Regions from separate parts of the Pseudoalteromonas sp. J2K-J599 genome, predicted to be linked through region 1. Evidence: riboswitches for the same ligand, from Rfam matches in the RefSeq annotation. Region 1 holds a riboswitch; the other holds the start of a gene.

Region 1 (12,090 bases):
CATTTACTTGATAATTACCCGCTAAGTTCCAAAGTGTATAAGAGCCTAAGCGAGTCACAGCACCTTGTCGGTCGCTACGATATTGCATGTCTAAGCTTGCATCAAAAGCACCAAACTGTTTTGCAAGTTCCCAGTTAAAAGTACGCTTAGCAACATTACGCAACTCTGCGCCCGTTTCTTCGTCTTCAGCGCTTAAGTAAGCAAAGTTGAGGTTGCTATCAAAACCAAAAAACTGCTGAGATAAGCTAAATTCAACCCCTTCGTAGCGTGCTTCATCGATATTAGCCAATGCAAAGTTTGCATCGTAATCAATCTTATCTTCTATATCGTTTCTAAATATTGCAATATCAACTTGCGCAATATCAAAGTCCACACTCAAACCTAACTCACGGTTTACTGATTTTTCAGGTTGTAAATCAGGGTTACCATAAAGTGGATAATATAAATCGTTAAATGTAGGAGCTTTAAAGCCAGTACTTTGGCTTATACGAAATGTTGCATCTTCAGATAAATGATAACCTGCAGCGGCGGTATACGTTGTTTCATCGCCAAATTGCTCGTCATCATCTTGGCGAACAGTTAAATTAGCCAATACTTTATCTGCATCGTAGTAAGCACCTACAAACACAGCAAGTACATCGCGGCTGTCTTCAACAAATGGTTGCGAACTATGCGACACATCATCGTTGTACCAATTAATACCACCACTAATGTTAAGTTCATTAGATAACAGGTACTGCCCGTTATAATCAATTTGTGTGCGTTTAGTTATAAATGTACTTATTGTTGGCCCAACTGAAAAATCAACATAAGTGTTATCTGAATCATCTGTTGAAAGCGCTAAATCAATACTATGCGTTTGGTTAGTGTAGTTTTTGCTCCAACCTGCAGAAAGTTGATAGTTTTTAAAATCATCTCGTTCAATCGTACTGTCTGCTGGGCTAAAGCTACTGTCGTAATCTGCATAACCTTCACTGTATTGGCCTAATAACTTAAAGTCGCCGTAATGTGCATCGGTGTAGTTTACTTTAAATCCAAGGTTTTTATTTTCATAGCCATCTTCATCAGGTGCTACGCCTTGCAGTACATCAAAGTTATCTGTTTTTTCAAAGCCTGCGTTAAATGCTGTTGTTATATCATCTGATTTTACAGAGCCTACAACTTGATAATTTTGATAAGAGTCAGAACCAAATGTAGCGCTTAGGGATAAGTTATCTGACTCACGCGTAATAATATTAATAACACCAGCGAGTGCATCAGAACCATAAACAGCCGCGCGAGAGCCTTTAATAATTTCTATGCGTTCAATACTATTTAGAGGGACATTATTTAATGCTTTTTGACCTAGTGTTGCTGAGCCTGTACGTACACCGTCAATTAAAATCAACGTATCGCCAGAGCCCGTACCACGCAGTGACACACCTGTATTTTGACCAAAACCACCGTTTGGATTAACCTGAAAACCCACTCGCGTGCTTAAAAGTGTAGGTAAATCGCGTACATTACTAGCTTCTATTTCAGCACGTTCAATAACATTTACACTCGCTAAAACGTCGTTAATTGATTGCTCAAACTTATTAGCTGTAACGGTTATTTTTTCAATTGATTGCTCTGCACCAGACACAGAAAATGAAAGCGCAGCAGAAATTGCAACGCCTAGAGTTGTTTTGTTTAACATGATGTCCCCTACCTTTGCCCACCGCAAAGATTTAAGTAAGTAAGATTGCATCAAGGCCGGTCTCCGGACTCAGTAAGCACATAAAAACATGCAATACTCTACCGTTGCGGGGGCAGTGTTGGGCTTGTAGTCATCATGAAAACGCACCAACTTCCCGATTATCCTGCTAAAAAAATCATTACATGAAGTGGCTAGCAAGCACCTTGAAAATATGCCGTCATTGTGAGCATTTTGTTTACAAATGTCAATGGACGTCTATATAGCTAAAAGGAATTTCAGTTCAGTGCTGTATTATTATAGCTTGAAGGAATACCGTACTTATCAAGTAGCTTCTGGAGTTGTATTTGTGTAGTAGGTAAATTTAATATTTCATCCATTTTGTGACTAGATATTTTATTTGATTGTGAGTTAATCAAAAAATGTGTTTCATACACTGCATCTGGTACGTCACTCTTAAATAGTAAATCCATATTTAAGATATTCTGCTTTTTAAAATACTGATAAGCAATACTGTTTAAAACCCCGACTTCAGCGCGCCTTAATAGCAGCATTTTAACTACATTGAATTCATCAATTGTTAAGCTTACCAGGTGCTCTTCTCTCAAGTACTCGGCATTTGTATTAAATCCTGCAAATTGATACGAGTACCCTAAAACCCCAACTTTGGTTAATTTGTCCAGACTGTCAAAATAAGTTTGCTCTGATGCATTCTCTTTGAGTGTATAAAGCTCGTTTTTGGTGACGGTGTAAAATTCAGTTTTTTCAATATTCCCCTGCGCTGCTTGTGGCACCCATTGCATTGCCATTAAAAATAAAACGTCGAAGTTATTTTTTTTAACAGACAAAGTAAGCCTTTTTACAGGTAAAGAAATAAGTATAAAATTAAATTCCTCCTGTGCGTCGTTTAAAATATTAATAAACTCAGGAGCAAAGCCCTGCTTTTTTTGCGCGTTTATAATAATTGGAAAGTAACCATCTTCGACCAATACATCAATATCAACTGGTTTTGATAAGCTTGGCTTAGTAAATATAAGCAAAACAAATAACAGAAATAATTGATGGGGTCTCATTTTAATACCTTCTAGAGTGAAGTTTTTATTATATTCAATTAAATATAATAGCTTAAATATCAAAAAGTGGATTAATACATGCAGAACTACGAGAGGATAAGGTGGGAAAGTTGTAAAAAATTAAGTAGCTTTAATCTGTCTGCAAATATAGACAAATTAAAGCACTTTTATTAAAAACAGTTTATAAATTAGTTGTACTAGCTCAGACTTGATCTGACAGTTACCCGTTTTTTAATCGGTGACTGTCAGTCTAGATTTGAGCTAAATTTTTCTCAGCCCAGATCAATTTTCCATCTAATAAAGTTTCTAATGGCGTTCTGCCACAGCATATTTTTCCTTGATGAGTTCGGTCATTATTGTAATAAATCATCCATTCGTCCAGATCCTTTTGCAATTCCTCTAATGAGCTATATAGCTTTTTACGGAATGTAACTTGATAGAATTCATTGAGTATCGTTTTGTGGAAGCGTTCGCAGATACCATTTGTTTGCGGTGACATAGCTTTGGTTTTTGTATGATCGATATCATTAATAGCCAGATATAACTGGTAATCATGATGTTCGACTTTGCCACAATATTCAGTGCCTCTATCGGTTAGAATACGTAGCATGGGAAACTCGTACTGTTCGAAGTACGGCAGTACTTTGTCGTTGAGTATGTCAGCCGCAGTAATTGGCGTTTTCGTGGTGTAGAGCTTAGCGAACGCTACTTTGCTGTATGTATCAACGAAGGTTTGTTGGTAGATACGCCCAACGCCTTTGAGATTACCCACGTAAAATGTATCTTGAGAGCCTAGATAACCTGGGTGAGCCGTTTCAATTTCACCACACGCTTCGTCATCATGTTTTTTCTTTTCAAGCGCAGCTACTTGAGCGTCGGTGAGAATGATACCTTCGTTAGCCACTTTATTTTCTAGTGCCTTGAGACGCTTTTTGAAGTTCTCTAGGTCATGACGTAGCCATATTGAACGAACACCGCTGCCAGAAACGAATACGCCTTGTTTTCTGAGTTCATTACTCGTTCTGTGTTGGCCATGAGCTGGATAATCGACAGCGTATTTAATAACGGCTTGTTCTGTTGCTTCATCAACTCTATTTTTTAAGTTTGGCGCTCTACGACTTTTATCAATTAACGCATCAAGTCCACCGTCTTCGACGAGTTCTTGATATCGATAAAATGTATCACGGGATACGCCCATCACTTTGCAGGCTCTTGATACGTTGCCAAGTTCTTCTGCAAGATTAAGTAAACCCGCTTTGTGTTTAATAATTGGGTTGTTAGTATGTAGCATGAGAGTTACCTCTTATATGTTTTGATTTAAAGATTCGACACCTTTTATCAAAACGGGTAACTCTCACTTTTTCAAGTTGATGTGTCAGATCTTGTCTGAACTAATACAAATTAGTCGCGAAAGTTTTTAAACTGAAAAGGCTGACCTAAATCGGCACTGCGCACTACCTGCATAGCCTCTTGAAGATCGTCACGCTTTTTACCTGTCACACGTACTTCTTCGCCTTGAATAGCGGCTTGTACTTTAACTTTTGAATCTTTAATGGCCTTAACCACTTTTTTGGCCATGTCTTTTTCGATACCTTGCTTTAACCCAACGTTACGAAATACATTTTTTCCTGCACGGCTAATATCTTGAAGTTCTAAACTAGCTACATCCATACCGCGCTTTGAAATTTTTCCCGCTAAAATATCAAACAACTGCATAACTTGAGAGTCAGCTTCTGCTTTAAGCTTAATTGTTTTATCGTTTAGCTCAATAGATGCATCAACGCCTCTAAAATCAAAGCGAGTCTCTAGTTCACGGTTTGCGTTATCAACCGCATTTTTAGCTTCGTTCATTTCTACTTCAGATACAATATCAAATGAAGGCATTAGTATACTCCTAACTATTTAATCTTAATTTTATGTGGCAATTATAACGCTAAAATTATAAATCTTTACATTTTTCTGCATCTTGTTCAGGTGCGATACTAAATTAGTTTGATATACTTGCGCCTCTTTTTTAAGCGATTTTAGGATTTGTCGTGACAAGGCGTGTTTATCAAGCAGTTTTTTTAATCAGCATAGTGGCTTTCACCTTTTTATTTGCCAAAGAAATAAAAGGTGGCGTTGTAAATTTATTTCCTCATGTTGATAAAGTTGCCCATTTTGGGATTTTTTTTATATTAGCCATAATAATGGACAAGGCTTTTAAGCTTCCTTTATATGCTCAAATACTCTTATTAGCAGGCTATGGCGCCTCGATAGAAATAATGCAAGACGCACTTCCTTATAGGCAAGCATCACTTGGTGATTTTTTTGCTGATTTTGCAGGTGCTGCAAGCTACTTTTTACTTAGAGTAATTTTTACACCTCGAAAAAAGAACCCACATGGCTAATATTTTAATCGTTGGCGATGGCGCTATTGGCTTATTGCTGAGCCACTTTTTGAGCGCATCGCATAATGTCAGTGTTTTAACTCGTAAAACCCCAACAAACACCCGCTTTTACAGCAGAGGTAAGGGTGCATCAAAAAAAATTGACGCAAAATTTATTTCACTAAATCAGTTAGATAAAGCAACTGAATTTGATGTAATTTTATTTACCGTTAAAGCTTTTCAAGTGCTTGATGCTTTTTCTCAAATAAAGCCATTTTTACCAACACATTGCTCTGTTGTACTTTCGCATAATGGAATGGGCAACGTTGATGAGATAAATAACCAGCTAAACACTCATCAAGCACTCTACTTTTTAACGACAAGCATAGCGGGCTTTAAATCAAACCAATATATTGTGCAACACACAGGTGAAGGACAAAGCGTTATTGGTGGCTGTAATGCGCTTGCACTTCAAAATAGTGCGCCAATAGCTGATATTTTTAAAGTAATACCCAACCTAAAGTTTACTAATAACATTCAGCAGCTTCGTTTTGAAAAGCTACTCGTCAATATTGCCATTAATCCATTAAGCGCTTTAAGTAATGTAAAAAATGGCGAACTACGTGCACCTAAGTACAATACAATAATTTTTAATGCACTCACTGAAGCATGCAATATTGCAAAGGCTCAAGGGCTTAATATCCCATTAATTAAAGCTCTCAATACCGCTTATAAAATAATGGAGTTAACCGCAAATAATTACTCATCAATGCAGCAAGATATAGCTCACAATAGAGAAACTGAAATATCAGCTATATGTGGCTATATTAGCCAACAAGGTAAACTTCACAGTATTCCAACGCCTTACAACGATGAGTTGTTAGTCAAAATTCAGGCAAAAAAAAGCGTGGTATAAACCACGCTTATATAAGCTTTTAACTTTACGGGCGATAAACTTTTACAGTTTCGAAGCCCTGCTCGTGCAGCATAAGTGCCTGTAGTTGGCTCATTACGCCTCTGTCACAATATAAATAGTAGTCAGTGTCTTTTGGTAAATCACCAAACTTAGTAGCCAAACGGAAGAACGGTAAATGCACCACTTCAACACCATCGATTGCAAGCGGTGCAGCTTCTTCTTCTTCAGGTGAGCGAATATCAATTACTACAGAGCCTGCAGGTAAATCAGCAACCGACTCAGCCTCTTTTAGCTCTTGCTTTGCTTCTACGTCAATATCACGTACATCCATTATGCGCGCGTTATTTACTACGGTATCTAGCACATCAAAATCGAACTTTTCTTCTTCAGCTTCTATTACTTCAATTTTGGCTTTAACTGTCGGCTTTTTAGAAATAACACCACAATATTCAGGCATCGTTTCAGCCATTTCAGCTGTACCAATTTGGCGAGCAAGATTAATAATTTCTTGTTTATCATTTTGAATTAGCGGGCGTAAAATAAGCGTTTCAGTAACACGGTCAATCACGCTTAAGTTCGCTAATGTTTGACTAGATACTTGGCCAATACTTTCACCAGTGACAAGCGCCTGAATGTTCAACTTTTCAGCCACTACACTTCCTGCTCGCATCATCATACGTTTAAGTACAACACCCATTTGGCTGTTTTCAACGTTTTCTAGAATTTCAGCAACAACAGGTTCAAAATCAACTGTTATAAATTTAACTTTATGTGTTGAGCTGTATTTTTTCCATAAAAAATAGCTCGCTTGCTTAACACCAATCTCGTGCGCTGCGCCACCTAGATTAAAGAATAAAAAGTGCGTACGTGCGCCTTTACGAATCATTTGGTAACTTGCTACGCCAGAGTCAAAACCACCCGACATAAGCGAAAGCACGTCTTCTTGCGTTGGTAGTGGAAAGCCCGCCATACCAAAATGCGTTTGCGAAACAATGTAAGCTTTATCGTCTTTTACTTCTAAGCGTATTGTCACTTCTGGACGGCTAAGCTTAACGCTTGCGCCTTCAATATGTTGATTTAGCCCACCACCAACATAACGCTCTAAATCAGTCGAGGTAAAGTCATGTTGGCCTATACGCTTAGCACGCACACAAAAAGTTTTACCCACAATTGTGTGACCCACTAACGCTATTGTTTTTTGATAGATATCATCGAGAGTTTCAAATTGCGTTTCAGTTACTTCAATAAACTGAACGATACCAGGTATGCGTTTAAGGCTGTCGATAAAATCAAGGCGAACTTGTGCATCTTCAAGCTTTGTAACAACTGAAATATTATCCCAGTTATTTCTTACTTGTACTTTTTCGTCAAGACGTCGCAATACAATTTTAATGTTATTTTCTAACACTTTAGTAAAGCGTTTACGGACCGAACGGCTTTTGATGGCTATTTCAGGATGTAGTTTGACGATAAATTTAAGCATAGTTCACTCTTAGACTGCGGGAATTCGCGCTCCCAGGCATTTGGCGCGCGATTATAGCAAAAAATTCAGCGTCTAGGAAACAACCAATAATTATCGACTAAGCAACCGCGAGGGCCTGTTTATCTTTCGAGGTTAAATTTGCAGCAGTGTGTTTGGTATTTAAGCAAGGCAGAGCCTATGTAGCGTGGTTATTCCCTATAAATAGGCGATAACGTAGCATAAATGCCAAACATGCGCTGCCCGAAGGGTTCTGCCTTGGGGCAATTAACTCTTTGTTGCCTACATAGATTTAGTCAGTAAGGTAACGCAGGAGCAGTTACCCTACTGGCTTACAAATCTCGCATCGCGATTTAATCGCCCCTAGATTGAACAAATTTTAACCTTAAAGGGTCACAGCCCCTAAGGCTTGTTGTGCTAACTCGGTGTATTTTTCGCGTAGCAGGTTCATTTTATCGATACTTTTATCGGTACTGTACGCTCTAAATAATGTAAGTACTTTTAAAATACCGTGATATATATCTTGCTCAGCAAGTGTACCGCTTGGCCTACGAGCCTTAATATAAGGCGTCCAAAAACTAACAGTTAACTTTAGTGTATGGGCTAAATCAATGACATCTTGCTCATCAATAGCAATCATTTCACTATCACGAAGACCTAGAATAATTTTACGAACTTGCTCTAATAACTCTAACTGAAAATCAATGTAAGCTTGTTTTAGCTCAGTGTCTCTGGCGAGTATATCGCCAAGGTTGTCGTAAAAAAAATGGTAACGCCACATCAATTCAAATAACGAATCTAAATAAGCCGTTAAATGATTAAATGCATCATCATCTTTATTAATAGGTTTAAAGTGAGTATTTAAATGATCGCGATACAACGCAAAAATATGACGGATAATGTCTTCTTTATTTTTAAAATGATAATAAAGATTACCCGGGCTCATCCCTAAGTTTGATGCAATATGATTTGTCGTTATTGCACGCTCACCATTTTCGTTAAACAACAAAATACTGGTGTGTATTATTTTATCCTTGGTATTCATATGCTAATACTCAAATTATCTATAGGCTACATTACACTCAAAAGAGGTAAACAGTATAAACAAATATGAATCATTAAAACACTCAAACCTTGGACTGACCTGTTCAAAGAAAGTAAGTGTTTATATGCTTTATTAGCTAGGCTGCTTTGTGGCATAAACACTGTTAAACTAGCGCTAAAATCATAAATAGTGAACATTATGAAAGTTATTGCAATTTACCCGGGCACCTTTGATCCACTAACCAATGGTCATACAGATCTTATTCAACGTGCAGCTAAAATGTTTGATACTGTATTAGTTGCGGTTGCGAACAACCCAAGTAAAAAACCCTGTTTTAACCTTGAAGAACGTGTTGAACTTGCAAACTCTATTTTAAGTCACTTAGATAATGTTAAGGTCATTGGTTTTTCTGGCTTATTGGCTGACCTTGCGCGCGATCACAATGCTAATGTGCTTATTCGTGGTATTAGGGCTGTATCTGATTTTGACTATGAATTTCAATTAGCTAACATGAACCGCCGCCTGAATCCTGATTTAGAAAGTGTATTTTTAACACCCGCAGAGCGAAATTCATTTATTTCATCAACGCTTGTTAAAGAAGTAGCACGTCACAATGGTGATGTAAGCGAGTTTGTAGACCCTGTAATTGTTAAAGCGCTAAAAACTAAATTGGGCTGTGGTGCCAGTTAATAATAAATAAGGCCTGTTAGCACTGAAATCCATTACTAATAGGCCCTTTTATTAAACACTTTATTTAGCTTTCCTTCTAACCAAGCAAGTTTTAAAACATCTTTACCTATAAAGAAAACTAAAACCATGGTCAAATCTGTAAAATTTATACCTACTATGTACACCCACCAGAACCACCAAAATTCATAATGGTGCATAACATCATTATCTATATACATTGCAAAAAATAATAAAGTGTTTATACCTAAACCAAATAATAAATAAATGTATACACCGCTAATTTTTATAAAAAAACCAGATAAAATAATAACAAATAGAGTAATACTATCGAATAAGAAAAAATCGAAGTAAGTTATCGAGTCCATATCAATAAAAATACTAGAAGAGTAAGAAAGTGCCATGATGAAAGATAGCCAAACAATGCTTTTATCTGCGTTATTTATAGAGCTTACTAAAGAATATAGAAAAGCCATCAAAAAGCCCCACTGTACAAAAGCACCTATATAAAAAGAGATATTTGTATTTAAAAGTAGCTCAATCATCTCACCCCAACACTATATAAACCGTTATTGTACCGCTTAACATATAACGGCAACATAAAAAATGCACAAAATCACTCTTCTTTTAAGTTGAGCTTTACTGCCTCAGCGATCTAAACTTAACCTTCTAACACACCTTAAAAGCTTGTTTAAGCCTAAAACATCCTTATTGATGATTAATACCAATGCCATTGTAAAGTCGAAAAAATACATTCCAAAAATATAAACTGTCCAAAACCACCAATAGTAAAGAGTACCTGCAATTTCAATATCGTAATGCATACCTAAAAATAAACATGCATTAATAAAAAGCCCTACAATTAAATAGTCAAAAGCAATTGGTACTAATTTTTTATATATAAATCGCCAAAGTATCAGGGCGCTAATAGTAGCAAGATCATAATAGAAGTAATTTAGGTGAGGATTTTCAATCAGTGGATCCATAAAAAGACTAGATATATATGAAACCATCATTATAAATGAAAGATGCGCTCTACTTTTATCATTTTTATTAATACTCGCTGATAGGTTATATAAAAATGCGATTAGGAAGAACCATGTAAATAGTATTGCTACGTTATATCCTAAATCTACCAGTGCCCAAAGTATGTCAGCTACCACTATTATTCCTTTTCATAATACTATTGTGGAACCATATTTTAATTGCAGCTAAAGCTAAAAAATCTTTGTTTATAAAAAATATAGCTAGCATCATAAAGTCGGCTAAATTAATAACAATTGAATAAAAAAACCAAAACCACCAAGGTTCGTAATTATTAAAAACTGACACATCTATATACATACCAAGAAATAATGATGAGTTTATAATCAACCCTAACAACAAGTAGATCGATATAAGATTTTCAATAATGAACAACCTTAAAATAATAATGGCGAAAATAGTTGTTATATCAAACAAAAAGAGCTGAAGATACGATATGTGTTGTATATCTATAAACAGGCTTGAGGAATAAGAAATTGACATAACAAATGATAACCATACAGCTTCTTTTCGAGGTTTGTTAATACTTATAACTAATGAGTACAAAAAAGCCATTAAAAAGCCCCACTGTACAAATGCACCTATGTAAAAAGAAATTGCTGGATTAACTAGAATATTATCCATTATTTTTGAGATTTTTGTTGAATACTAGTGACAGAATCATTAAAACATCGAACATATTTACACCAACAGAATAAACACTCCAATACCACCAAGGCTCATAGTTATACAAGACGTATAGATCGTAATGTAATATTAAGGTAAGCACAGCATTTATTATTAACGCAAAGATGATGAAGTGAAAAGCCATAGAGCGGTGAAGTACTTTAAAGTACTCTAAAATTAATAAAGCTAAAATAGTAACAAAATCGTAGAGCATCGAGTTTAAATATAAACCTTCTAATAAGTCTATATAACCACTAAAAACATATGAGCAGAGCATAAGCGCAGATAAATAAACAGGAGACTTATTTTCTTTATTTATCGTAGAGGTCAAACAATACAGAAAGGCCATTAAAAAGCCCCACTGAGTGAAGGCTTGTACATAAACCATTAGGGGTTCAGTAACGTACATTTAAGCTAAGTTACTTTGTGGGTATCGTTTGACTTGAAGTAATTAAGGAGTTTGCTTTTTAATTTATGAAAACCAAGTAAGTCTCTATCTACAATCAAAATAACAATCATTATAAGATCGATTATATTGACTGAAAATGTATACAAATCCCACAAGAACCAAGGTTCCCTGTTATTGTAAACATACATATCTAAGTACATACACAAACTCAATAATGAATTAACTATAAGGCCTATTAATAAATACATAAATGAGGGAGTTGTTTTTTTTAATAGTAAATAAACTGATAATAAGGCACCCACCGTAGCATAATCATAAAGTGCCCAATCAAGATAAAGTGAGCTTTCAACTGATAACCATGAGAAAAAATAGTCTGATGTAGAATAAGAAAACATCATAATGAAAGAACTGAGCAATAAGGTTGTATTTCTTTTTATATCTAATGAAAAAACAAAAATATTAAAAAAAAATGCCATCAAAAAACCCCACGAGGCAAAAGCTGATAGCGAAAAGAAACCAAAAAACTCAGTTAAAAACATTCATTACCTTCATTAATTATTTTGGTTTATTTGGGGGATAAAGTATCACACCACCACGCTGTAAATCAGTACTCGCAGCAGCCATAGCTTCTTGTGAGATGCTTACTGTATCAGATTGCAGGGTTTTAGGGCTAGCAGTTTGTTCCATTGCAGGCTTTAATTGTTGTGTTTTGTTGTATGCTTGCAT
Region 2 (12,090 bases), 1.4 Mb from region 1:
TCATAAAGTCAGGCTCGCCTGGGTATTTAATCCAAAACCACACCAGTAAGTTAATGCTGCTGTCGCCAAAACCTTCAGCGTATACGGCGGTTTCGTCTTTACGTATTACAAAGTCAAATTCGTTAATTTTATCGACTATAACGTCTTTTGCTTTTTCTATGTCGTCGCCATACGAAATACCTACGGGTACTTCTATGCGCCTTATACCTAGCGTAGTGTAATTTTTGAGTACATTTCTAAATAAGACTTTATTTGGTACGAGTATTAATTGCCCGTAAAAGCTCTCTATTAGCGTGTTACGTAGGTTTATAGAATGCACCGAACCAAACACATCATCGGTTTCTATGACATCACCTGTTTTAAATGGCTTACGTACACCCATTGCTATACCTGCAATTAGGTTTTCGGTCATGTCTTGAAACGCAAAACCAATGGCTAAACCCACAATACCCGCACCAGCAAGTAGCGAAGTAACGGTGCCTTTTAAGCCAACAAAATCGAGCGCTATAAATAAACCTATGCACAACACAATAACTTTAAATATTGACGCCATTAAATCGGCAATTTGCGTTGAGTCGAGTGAGCGGCGTAATACGTTTTTCATCAGCTTGCCAGCAAAGCGTGCCAATATTGAAAATACTATGGCAATTACAATTGCCACTATAAAATTAGGGATATGGCTGATGACAACATCAAACCACCCTCCGAGCTTTTCTTCTATTAGTTTTTCGGCTTCGCCAACTGACGGAATACTGATCATTTTGTTTGCACCTATTTAATTAATAATCTCATTAATATTAGATATAGTTGCAAATATAACGCCAGTATCAAAAAAGCCATGCAATGCATGGCTTTTCAATTGTTTATTTAAGCTTATGACCTAATTTTGTTCGTCGCGCATAAATACCGGCTCAAGCTCTTTAACTGTTGCCTCAGGGCTAAAGTAATAACCCGCCACAGTAAACTCTTTAAGCTGACTTAATTGCGTTACTTTATTTTCGATAATGTAGCGCGCCATCATGCCGCGTGCTTTTTTAGCGTAAAAGCTAATTACCTTGTATTGACCGTTTTTACAGTCTTTAAAGTGTGGGGTAATAATTTGTACATTTAATGCTTTTTTATCTACCGCTTTAAAGTATTCGTTTGAAGCAAGGTTAACGAGGTATTGTGCGTCTTGTGCTTTTAATACTTCGTTTAGTTTGTTCGCTATTACGCTGCCCCAAAACTCGTATAAGTTTTTGCCACGCGAGTTTTCAAGCTTGGTGCCCATTTCAAGGCGATAAGCTTGCATTAAATCAAGTGGTTTTAATAAACCGTATAAACCCGAAAGTATACGTAAATGGTTTTGTGCGTAATCAAGCTCGCTAGCTTTAAGCGTGCTTGCATCTAAACCGCCGTATACATCGCCATTAAAGGCAAGCACTGCTTGTTTAGCGTTACTTTGAGTAAACGGCTGCGCCCACTCGCTAAAGCGTGCTGCGTTAAGCCCAGATAGCTTATCGCTAATTTTCATTAAACTGCCAATTTGCGCTGGTGTTAGTTCACGGCATACTTTCATGAGCTCTTCGCTGTGCTCTAGTAATTCAGGCTGAGTGAACTTGTCTGTTGCGGGTGGCGTTTCGTAATCAAGATTTTTTGCAGGTGAAATAACAGTGATCATAGTTAGCTATTGACTTGTAATTTATTTAGTGTCAATTTCAACATTAAATGAAACGAAAAGCACGTTTTGTTTAAATAAATCCTCTCTTAATAACTCATGCATTGCCGTTTTTCTATTGATAAGGACATAAGACCTATCAAGCATTGTCACACTGTTGCAGTATGGATTGTATATATTAAGAGTGATTAGATTTTTCTTTTAACTTGCTTGGAATGAGGAAAGCAAATGACTTCAGCTCTACAAAGGCTAAAACAACATTCATCTATCGTAGCCGACACTGGTGATATTGAAGCTATTAAAAAGCATCAACCAGAAGATGCAACTACAAACCCGTCGCTTTTATTAAAAGCGAGCGAGATTGAAGCATATAAGCCTTACCTAGATAAAGCTTGGAGCTATGCAAAAGAAACCGAGCAAGAGCCAGCTAAACAACTTGAACTAGCATGTGATTACTTTGCTGTGTTACTTGGTAAAGAAATTAGTGAGATTGTACCTGGTTATATTTCTACTGAAGTAGATGCACGCCTTTCGTTTAATACGCAAGCGACTATTGATAAAGCACATACTCTACTTAGCCTTTACGAAAAAGAAGGTGTAAGCAAAGACAAAATTTTAATCAAAGTAGCGTCTACGTGGGAAGGTATTAAAGCCGCTGAGCAACTAGAAAAAGAAGGTACTAAATGTAACCTTACTTTATTATTTAGCGATGCCCAAGCTCGCGCATGTGCCGATGCAAACGTATTTCTAATTTCGCCATTTGTAGGGCGTATTTTAGATTGGCATGTTGCTAACGGTATGGAAAAACCAACCGATCCGCTACAAGATCCAGGTGTTCAGTCTGTACGCAGCATTTTTGAATTTTACAAACGCCATGACTACAAAACAGTTGTGATGGGTGCAAGTTTCCGTAATACAGGCGAAATTATTGCTCTTACTGGTTGCGACAAGCTAACAATTAGCCCTAATCTTTTAGAAGATTTAGGTAACCTTGAAGGCGCACAGGAATACTTGCTAGAAACAGATATTCCTAAAGAGCCAAAACCAGAGCCACTTACAGAAGCGCAGTTCCGTTGGTTACATAACCAAGATGCTATGGCTACTGAAAAACTAGCTGAAGGTATTCGCTCTTTTGCTGATGCACAAGAACAACTAGAAGCGCGTTTTAAAGCAATGTAATTTGCTATAATCGTGTTTTAGAAAACGTCGCAATAGCGGCGTTTTTTTATGCCTAAAATAGGCTACTTCTCTATTTAACCTTCATATAATCTTCGTATAAACCTTCATCAATCAATCACACTTATGTAACATAACAGTCACTTTTTTATTCTATTTTAACTAGGCCTGTGGTATAGGTATTCTTGAGGTCAATAAAATCAATAGGAGAAGTTCATGGATAGCCTAAACGATATATTAGAGATATTAGAAGGACCAGATACAACAAGAAAAACCTCTCAAAAAAATAAAAAAAGAAAATGGCGTGAAATAGAAGCAATAAAAGACAAACAGCGCCTACGTAAAGAACTACAAGAACTAGACTACTTTACAGACAGTATTGCAATTGATGAGCTCGATTTTTAATTCAATACGCCCCAACTAAACAAAAAGGCTTCCAGAATCTGGAAGCCTTTTTTAATGGTTTAAACAATTTGAGTTCTTTAGAATAAATTAGATTTGCCAGTTAATTGGCTTATCTTTTTGGGCTTGCAATAACTCATTCGTTTGTGAAAAATGCTTACAACCAAAAAAGCCTCTATGCGCCGAAAGCGGCGATGGGTGCGGCCCTTTTAAAACATGATGGCGAGCGCTATCTATGCCTTTACCCTTTTTTTGTGCATGTGCACCCCATAAAATAAATACCACACCTTCGCAGTGCTTATTAATATGGGCAATTACATTATCGGTAAATTGCTCCCATCCTAAATGCTTATGTGAATGCGCTTGTCCTTGCTCCACGGTCAATACTGTATTGAGTAAAAACACGCCCTGATCTGCCCAGCTTTGCAGGTAACCATACTCAGGAATAATAAACCTGCTGATGTCGACAGCTAACTCTTTGTACATATTTTTAAGCGACGGCGGCAGCTTTTTTACATCAGGCAATACCGAAAAACACAAGCCATGCGCTTGCCCCTCTCCGTGATATGGGTCTTGTCCTAAAATTACAACGCGGATGTCATTAAGTGCGGTGGCATCAAAAGCACTAAATACTTGAGCTTCAGGCGGGTAAACAGCAACACCTTCATTGCGGCGATTAGCCACATACTCTAACGTTTGCTGCATGTAAGTTTGCTGTAATTCACTTTCTAAAAATGTAGCCCAATCGCTCATTGTGTACTCTTAATCTGTTTACGTGATGCATCTATTTTATCACACATGTCCGCGAGTCCATCTAGCATGCGCGGAGTAAAACGATGTAATAAATCGGCATTTACGCTAATAAATTGATCATTTTTAACGGCGGGCACTTCTGGCCACTTTTGCCAATTAACAATCGGCTGTGGTGTTTTTGATTTTTCATCAGGGATAATAATAACTTGTGGCTTAGTAACAATGACATTTTCGATACTAATTTGCGGGTAATCTGTAATGCTTTGTGCAAATACATTACTTACATGGCATGTTTCAATCAGTTGGCTTATCCACGTATTTTTACTTACTGTCATCATGGGCTCAGCCCATAACTGATAAAATCCGGTAATATTTTTTTTATCTTGCTGGCTTTTAACAATCGCGTTTAGTTTTTGTGTAAATGCATTTGCCGCTTGCTGGCTTTGCTCAATATTCCCTGTAAATTCACCAAAAGTAAGTAACTCGTCGGCTACACCAGCGATTGTGGTGGGATCACTCAAATATACTTTTATACCTAAACGCTCTATTTGGGCTAAATCTTCGCTTTGGTTTCCGCTTTTCCACGCAATTACTAAATCAGGTTTAAGCGCTAACACTTTTTCAAGTGAGATACCGTAATAACCCCCTATGCGCTCAATACTTTGGGCTTCAGCAGGGTAGTCGGCGTAATCAACCGTGCCCACAATATTATCGCCCGCCCCTATGGCAAATAGGTTTTCGACTATATGTGGTGCAAGCGCGATTATTCGCAGTTTTTTAGAATCATTAGCCTGCTCTGCAAGTGCACTGCCCGATACACAAAAAAGCAGCCCCCCAATAAAAAACGCTTTAAACATTAGTAATCAAATCCTTCTAGCGCTTTTATGCCTGAGTCGAATGCATGTTTTACATTACGCACTTCGCTTACCGTGTCGGCAAGGTCGGTTAAAGTACGATGTGCTGCACGCCCTGTGATAATAACTGACTGCATTGGCGGGCGGTTATTAAGGGCTGTTACTACTTCATCTAAATCAACATAGCCGTATGTCACCATATACGTAAGCTCATCGAGTAATACTAAATCAATACTGCTATCAGCAAGCATGCGTTTTGACTCTTGCCATGTTGCTTGGGCGGCTGCGGTATCGGCTTCTTTATTTTGTGTATCCCAGGTAAAACCGGTGTTCATTACAACAAACTCAACGCCTGCACTTTGTAATAAATTACGCTCGCCACACTCCCACGTACCTTTAATATATTGGCAAACGGCTGCTTTTTTACCATGCCCTACGCAGCGTGCTACAACGCCAAAGCCTGAGGTTGATTTACCTTTACCGTTACCGGTAATTACCTGAAAAATACCTTTTACATCTTGTGCGGCGGCAACACGTGCATCCACTTGTTCTTTTACTTTTTGTTGGCGCTGCTTGTGCTTATCGTTGTTTTGTTCAGTCATTATTGTGCCCTTCATAAATCGAGATAATTTGCTGTATGTTTAAATGCGTTTCGCACATGGTTGCTAATCGTTCTAACTGCTGCTCGCGATGAGTGGCAATACTAATTGGGTTAATTGAGGCGCTTGGTTTTACCCATTTTAAAATTTGCGATGTAGCATCGGCTTCATCAAATAAGCCATGTAAATAAGTGCCCGCAATGGCGTTATCATCGCTAATAAAGCCATCGAACATAAAACCATGTGGGTGGCTTTTATCAAAGGTTAAAAATGGCTTATTAAGCGCTGCACCTTGGCTAATCCCTGCATGTATTTCGTAACCACTACAGGGTGTTGATTGGTTATTTAAAAGCAGTGTAGCGGTTATTTTAGTTAATACTTTTTGTGTTGTTAGCGTGGTTTCAAAATCGCACAGAGCAAGCCCATTTACTTGCTTTAATGACGATTCAATACCCTCGGGATCGTTGAGCGTATTGCCCAGCATTTGCATGCCGCCACAAATGCCAAGTACTTTACCACCATAGCGTAAGTGGCGTTTAATTTGAGTGTCCCAGCCTTCATTTTTCAAAAAACTTAAATCACCCAGCACATTTTTACTGCCTGGAAGAATTATCAGATCAACGTCTGGGATCGTTTGCGTATGGCGCACGTAATTTATATTAATGTTTGGGTGCAAACGCAGTGCGTCAAAATCGGTGTGGTTACTAATGTGGGGTACAAGCAGCACTGCAATATTAATTGTGGCGTTAGTTACGTTATTATCAATTGCGACGGCGTCTTCAGCATCAAGCGCAAGGTCGTGCAAATAAGGTAATACGCCAAGTACGGGTTTGTTTGTGTATTCTTCAAGCCAATCAAGCCCGCCTTGCAACAAACCTATATCGCCTCTAAAGCGATTTATAACAAAGCCTTTTACGCGCGCCTGTTCTGACTCGCTTAACAACGCAAGTGTACCTACCAAATGTGCAAATACGCCGCCTTTATCAATATCAGCAATAATAATTACCGGGCAATCGACCGCTTCGGCGTAGCCCATATTGGCAATATCGTTTTCACGCAGGTTTATTTCAGCAGGACTCCCTGCCCCTTCAACAAGAAGTAAATCAAAGCGTTTAGCTAAGCGGTTATGTGAGGTAATTACTGCATCCATCGCCACTTTTTTATAGTCGTGATATTTGCTCGCTTCCATATTAGTAATGGCTTTTCCGTGAATAATTACTTGTGCGCCCGTGTCGCTATTAGGTTTAAGCAATACGGGATTAAAATCTATTTCGGGCTCTACTTTAGCCGCTATTGCTTGCAAAGCTTGCGCACGACCAATTTCGCCACCATCTTTTGTTACTGCGCTATTAAGTGCCATATTTTGTGGTTTAAAAGGCGCAACTCTTACCCCACGCTTAGCAAACACTCTGCAAAGGGCTGCAACTAGGGTACTTTTACCTGCATCTGATGTAGTGCCTTGCACCATCAAGGTTTTCATAGAATTACACCCTTCGCTTTCTAAAAAATAATAAACTCAAAAAGAACACGCTACCAATAGCAGCAGTAATAACACCTACGGGCAGCTCTTGGTTTTTTAGCAAGGAGCGCGAAAGTACATCAACCCACACCATAAATGTACCGCCCACCAAGCTGGTTACTAGCAATCCCGCGATGGTGCCTTGGGAGATAAAAAAGCGCACAATGTGCGGTACCATTAATCCTACAAACCCAATACCGCCACACATAGCCACCAGCACAGCGGTAATTAATGAGCTTAAAACCAGCATAAGTATTCTAAAGCGCTGAACCCTCACACCTAATGTAATTGCGCTTTCATCGCCCAGTAACATAGCATTTAGCTGCCTTCTAAAGCTCAGCATTACAAACGTACACAATGTAATTACCAATAAAGGCAACCAAAGCGTAACCCACTGCGCACGCGAAAAGCTGCCCAGTGTCCAAAATAAAATAGCGGCTACCGCCTGAGGGTCGCTCCAATAAAGCAGCAAGCTGGTAAATGCACTAAATAAAAACGACAGAGCAACACCAGCTAATAACATTGATTCTACCTGTGCACTTTGCTGCCTACCTGCAATAAGTATTAATAAACTCATGGCGAGTAAGCTACCCAGCAATGCTGCTGCCGATAACATAAAACCTGCGCTAATACCTGCTAATGCCATAAGTAACACCACCCCAAATGAAGCACCCGACGATATACCAAATAAGTAAGGATCGGCTAAAGGGTTGCGCGTTACCGTTTGTAAAATAAGCCCCGCAATTGCTAAGCCAGAGCCGGCTAAAAAGGCGAGTAATGTGCGTGGCATTCTTAGTTCAAAAATAATACGCGAATTAAAAGACGCATCATTTGAGAGTAAAAAGCTATTAAATACATCTTGAAGTGAGGTCTCTGCTGCGCCAAAACTAAGTGCTGCAAATAAGCTAAATAAAGCAGCTGCAGCACTGATAAATAGCGCAAGTGATTGGCGAGTATTAACTGCGCTCATATTATTCGTAACCATAAAAGTAAGTGATATGAGGGATGCTATTTCCCGACTCCGATATTTGCGGGTGGTTATTTACTTGAGCGCAGACACCAAAAACGTCGCCTAGCATGTTTTCGGTTAATACCTCACTTGGCGTGCCTGTATGTGTAATTTCACCATTTTTAATAACCACTAGTTCATCGCACATTGCAGAAGCTAAGTTTAAATCGTGAAACGATGCAAACACCGTTACACCCAACGATTTAGCAAGCTCCATCACCTGTATTTGGTATTTAACATCTAAATGGCTAGTTGGCTCGTCCATTATTAACAGTTGAGGTTGCTGAACTATGGCGCGGGCTATCAAGGCACGTTGCTTTTCACCGCCTGAGAGTGATTCAAAGCTTTGATCACTATGATCTACTAACCCAACGGTATTGATAGCTTGAATAACTTTTTGTTTATCAGTGTTAGTTACTGAGCTAAATAGCGATTTATGAGGCGTTAGCCCAAGCGCAATAACATCAAATACGCTTAAGTTAAATTGCGACGGGGTTTCTTGTAAAACAACCGCTACTTTTTTTGCGTACTCATCGCTTTTTAGCTGCCAAATATCTGTGCTGTTAAATTCTACAACGCCATTACTTGGTTTATTAAAACGATATAGACAACGCAATAAGCTCGATTTACCTGCGCCATTGGGACCAATCAAACCAACAAATTTACCTGTGGTTATTTTAAGGTTTATTTTTTTGAGAATCGTTTTATTGCCAATATCCCACGATACGTTTTTAACGTTTAGCAATGGTGTATTTAATGGCGTTTGAGTGTGCAATAGTCAGTCCTAGACGGGATTAAACTCACTAAAAATGCGATAAAAATACTAATGCACTACAAGAAAAAATGAGTAAACCCGCTCGTTAAAAGAATTCATACCAATTGCATTAAATTAGTGATTTATTATAGCGACAAATAAATAGCTTAATAACAAGGCGGAAATTATGACATATACTTGTTCTATATGAATAATTTTTAACGAAGTTAGTAAGTTATTTAATTCGCTAGAAAGATCATGTTTTTAATAAAATTGGTATTATACCATTTGTATCTGACTTAAAGCTTTGCGCTAATTACAGTTGCGGGAACAGTCGAGGACTCGCACCTCATTCCAAATGAAGCTCTATTATGGGCGGCTAAGTAAATAATTTAAAGCAAAAAAAAACCGCACTCAAAAGAGCGCGGTTAAAAAGGGAGTGTTTTAACTAATTTAGCGAATAGTTAAAACTTGTATTCCATACCTAAGCCTACGTAGTCTTGGTCAACGTTGTTGTCCATGTCGAAGCTTGAGTAAAAGCCAAATACTTTAATGTTTTTATTTAATTTGTGATCAAGACCAACTGATATTGCTGACTTATCGTCGCTGTCGTCAAAGTCCATGTCTTGGTATTGTACTTTAAATGTGTTGTTACCCATGCTGTAAGCTGCATTTAATAGATAACCATCCGCTTCTGCGCTGCCGTCAACTTTTTCTTGTGTTTGGTACATTGCACCTAACTTAAAGTTTTCAACTTTACCTTGGATTGACGCGCGTACTACATCGTAGCCATTTACTTCACTATCGGCTGCAATAGAGGCGTATACCGCGCTCTTTTTAAGTGCCACGTCACCGTAGGTCACTGCCATTGAGTAACCGTTATCAGCGTCTACATCATCTTCAGCTACAAAAGTAGCAAGTACTTTAAAGCCTTCGTATGAGTTTGATGAATAACTAACTGTATTTCCTAAGCGGTTTTCACCTTTAAATACATTTTTAATGTCGCCTTCAAGGTCGTTAAACAAGTCTAACTTACCTTGAGATTGTTTAAGCGCAGTATCGTTACGACCAATAACCACTTGGCCAAACGCACCTTTTAAACCAACGTATTGGTTACGCGCAGAAATATTGTCGTCGTTATCGCCTTTTGAATCAGCATCAGACACATCAACTTGAAACTCAAACTTATATACCGCTTCTAAACTATCATTTATTTTTTCAGAACCTTTAACACCAAGACGAGATGCATTACTTTTTATCTCAGTAAAAGATCCTTCGCCGTCATCAGATGATTGCACTGTTACATTCGCTTTACCGTAAATGTCTACATCGGCAAGTGCATTAAAAGATAAACCACTTAATAGTGCTAAGCATAAGCTCGATTTTACAAATTTCATGTTATTTCCTTGGATAATCACAAAAGACTAATTTTTAAAACTGCTGCATTTTGTCACCGCTAAATGACAGTAATATTACAATGGAAATATTAATGTCTTTTTTTATTAATAAAAATGCATTAAATTTGAAATCAAAATAACATGAAAGCCTAATAAACGGCCGAACTTACTTACTTTTCTTCAATGACAAGCTTGGGGTCATTTGCGATAGTAAATTAACTAAGGTTTCTATTAACTCTTTTTGCTCGTTGTCTCTGTGATACGCTATAAACACGTCTCGCGAGGTATTTTCTACATCTTTAACATGAAACAGTTCACCTTTTTCTAAATGCCCTTCTACCAATACTTGAGGTATAAATGCACTGCCGCCACATTGCAGTATTAAATCAAGTGCAATACGTCCTGTGCTAGTTCTAAAGTAAGGTGGCGTTTTTCCTGTAAACTGGCGTGCATGCCAAAGAGAAAAAGTAGTTCCCCAATCAACATATACATACTGATTATCAAAAAAGTTTTCGTTGGTTGCTGTGTCATATCCGCTTACAGGAATGATTGGCAACTCACAAATTCGCTCTACTACTAACTCGTCTACTTTTGGTGGATCAAACAATATTGCCAAATCAAGCGTGCGCTCTAATAATAGTCGAGTGCTTTCTTGTTGTGCTTTAACTTCTGCAACCAACGACACGCCCGGCATCGCCGATACAATATTTGTTATACCAAACTGTAAAAAAGCATCCCAAATATTAGGCGTTCCTGCTAAGCTAATTTGCTTATGCATATTATCGGCAAGCGCAACATCTACTTTGGCGCGCTGCATACCTGTAATAATCATTTGCGCGTGCGGTAATAAGCGCTCGCCAGGTGCTGTAAGTTGAATGTTATTACGCTGGCGAATAAACAAATTAACACCAAGCCCTTGCTCTAATTGGCGAATTCTAAAGCTCACTGCAGACTGCGTAATATAAAGGTTTTCGGCCGCTTTACCAAAGTGACGCGTACGCACTACCTCAACGAATGTTTTTAATAAATCGATATCCAATTTTTTATCCTCACGATAAAAATAATTTGTTTAATAAATTGCCAAACTTGCATCATACTCCATCTAATTACTAAGGTATGAGGATAAAGCTATGAGCAATAACATTTCATTACTACGCCAAGCATTTGTTAGCCAACGTCAATTTTATGATGATCAAAACTTTCCACGAGGCTTTAGCCGCAGCGGAAACTTCACCTTATTAGAAGCCAGCATACTTGAACAACACGGAGTTGTTTTAAAAGGCTTATACAGTAAAACAATTGAGCCGCAAAACGAACACCAAGAACAGTTTGTAGCAGTCGTAACTGGCTCACAAGAACCTACTAACCCAATCGAACGAGCTTGGGTAAAATACTTAAAGCTAACGACCTGTAAAACTAAATTTCATACTTTATTTGGCCGTTCAAAAATGTCAGGGCCAGCACCAATTAGCCAAGAGTATTATTCAGAAGCGGATAACCTGTAAGTACTTAAGTTATTTGCTTTTTTGCGTTTTAACAGTTACAACTTGTATAAGCAAATATTTTTGCAAAATATAAACAAGGTGTTACGTGACGCGAAAAATACTAATAGTTGAAGATACACCTGCAATGGCGCGAGTGCAAAAGCACATCGCGCTTAAAGCAGGTTATGAAGTTGATATAGCTGAGTCATTAGCACAAACAAAAGAGCTTATAAGTAAAAATAGCTACTTTTGTGCTGTAGTCGACTTTATATTACCTGATGCCCCATCTGGTGAAGCAGTACCGTGTACTGTTAAGGCTGACATTCCAACTATTGTAATGACGGGTAATATTGATAAACAAACCCGCGATACAGTCGAAAAATATCCAATCATTGATTATATCATTAAAGAAAACAAACAAGCGTATCAATACCTCGAAAGACAATTACTTAGATTAACTCGCAACGAAAATGTAAAAGTGCTTGT

What was found. Region 1 has a riboswitch for cobalamin ahead of AC5NT5_RS03975 (TonB-dependent receptor domain-containing protein). Riboswitches for the same ligand answer to the same signal wherever they lie in the genome.
Region 2: another riboswitch for cobalamin. It lies ahead of AC5NT5_RS14365 (ABC transporter ATP-binding protein); the one in region 1 lies ahead of AC5NT5_RS03975 (TonB-dependent receptor domain-containing protein).

The regions. Positions count from the first base shown of each region.
Region 1 is NZ_CM200271.1:868,233-880,322, reverse strand. Features, by position in the region: gene AC5NT5_RS03975 (TonB-dependent receptor domain-containing protein) at 1-1,678, opposite strand, end outside; cobalamin riboswitch at 1,716-1,899, opposite strand; gene AC5NT5_RS03970 (transporter substrate-binding domain-containing protein) at 1,954-2,748, opposite strand; gene AC5NT5_RS03965 (IS481 family transposase) at 2,999-4,039, opposite strand; gene AC5NT5_RS03960 (YajQ family cyclic di-GMP-binding protein) at 4,150-4,632, opposite strand; gene AC5NT5_RS03955 (VanZ family protein) at 4,785-5,138, shown strand; gene AC5NT5_RS03950 (ketopantoate reductase family protein) at 5,131-6,033, shown strand; gene thiI (tRNA uracil 4-sulfurtransferase ThiI) at 6,059-7,516, opposite strand; gene AC5NT5_RS03940 (TetR/AcrR family transcriptional regulator) at 7,899-8,558, opposite strand; gene coaD (pantetheine-phosphate adenylyltransferase) at 8,757-9,248, shown strand; gene AC5NT5_RS03930 (hypothetical protein) at 9,284-9,790, opposite strand; gene AC5NT5_RS03925 (hypothetical protein) at 9,893-10,408, opposite strand; gene AC5NT5_RS03920 (hypothetical protein) at 11,370-11,903, opposite strand; gene AC5NT5_RS03915 (hypothetical protein) at 11,920-12,090, opposite strand, start outside.
Region 2 is NZ_CM200271.1:3,180,291-3,192,380, forward strand. Features, by position in the region: gene AC5NT5_RS14320 (mechanosensitive ion channel family protein) at 1-760, opposite strand, end outside; gene yaaA (peroxide stress protein YaaA) at 881-1,660, opposite strand; gene tal (transaldolase) at 1,886-2,836, shown strand; gene AC5NT5_RS14335 (DUF3545 family protein) at 3,050-3,238, shown strand; gene ung (uracil-DNA glycosylase) at 3,326-3,988, opposite strand; gene AC5NT5_RS14345 (cobalamin-binding protein) at 3,985-4,845, opposite strand; gene cobO (cob(I)yrinic acid a,c-diamide adenosyltransferase) at 4,845-5,444, opposite strand; gene AC5NT5_RS14355 (cobyric acid synthase) at 5,437-6,921, opposite strand; gene AC5NT5_RS14360 (FecCD family ABC transporter permease) at 6,926-7,930, opposite strand; gene AC5NT5_RS14365 (ABC transporter ATP-binding protein) at 7,932-8,744, opposite strand; cobalamin riboswitch at 8,992-9,131, opposite strand; gene AC5NT5_RS14370 (porin) at 9,188-10,120, opposite strand; gene AC5NT5_RS14375 (LysR family transcriptional regulator) at 10,287-11,159, opposite strand; gene AC5NT5_RS14380 (MaoP family protein) at 11,251-11,625, shown strand; gene AC5NT5_RS14385 (GGDEF domain-containing response regulator) at 11,711-12,090, shown strand, end outside.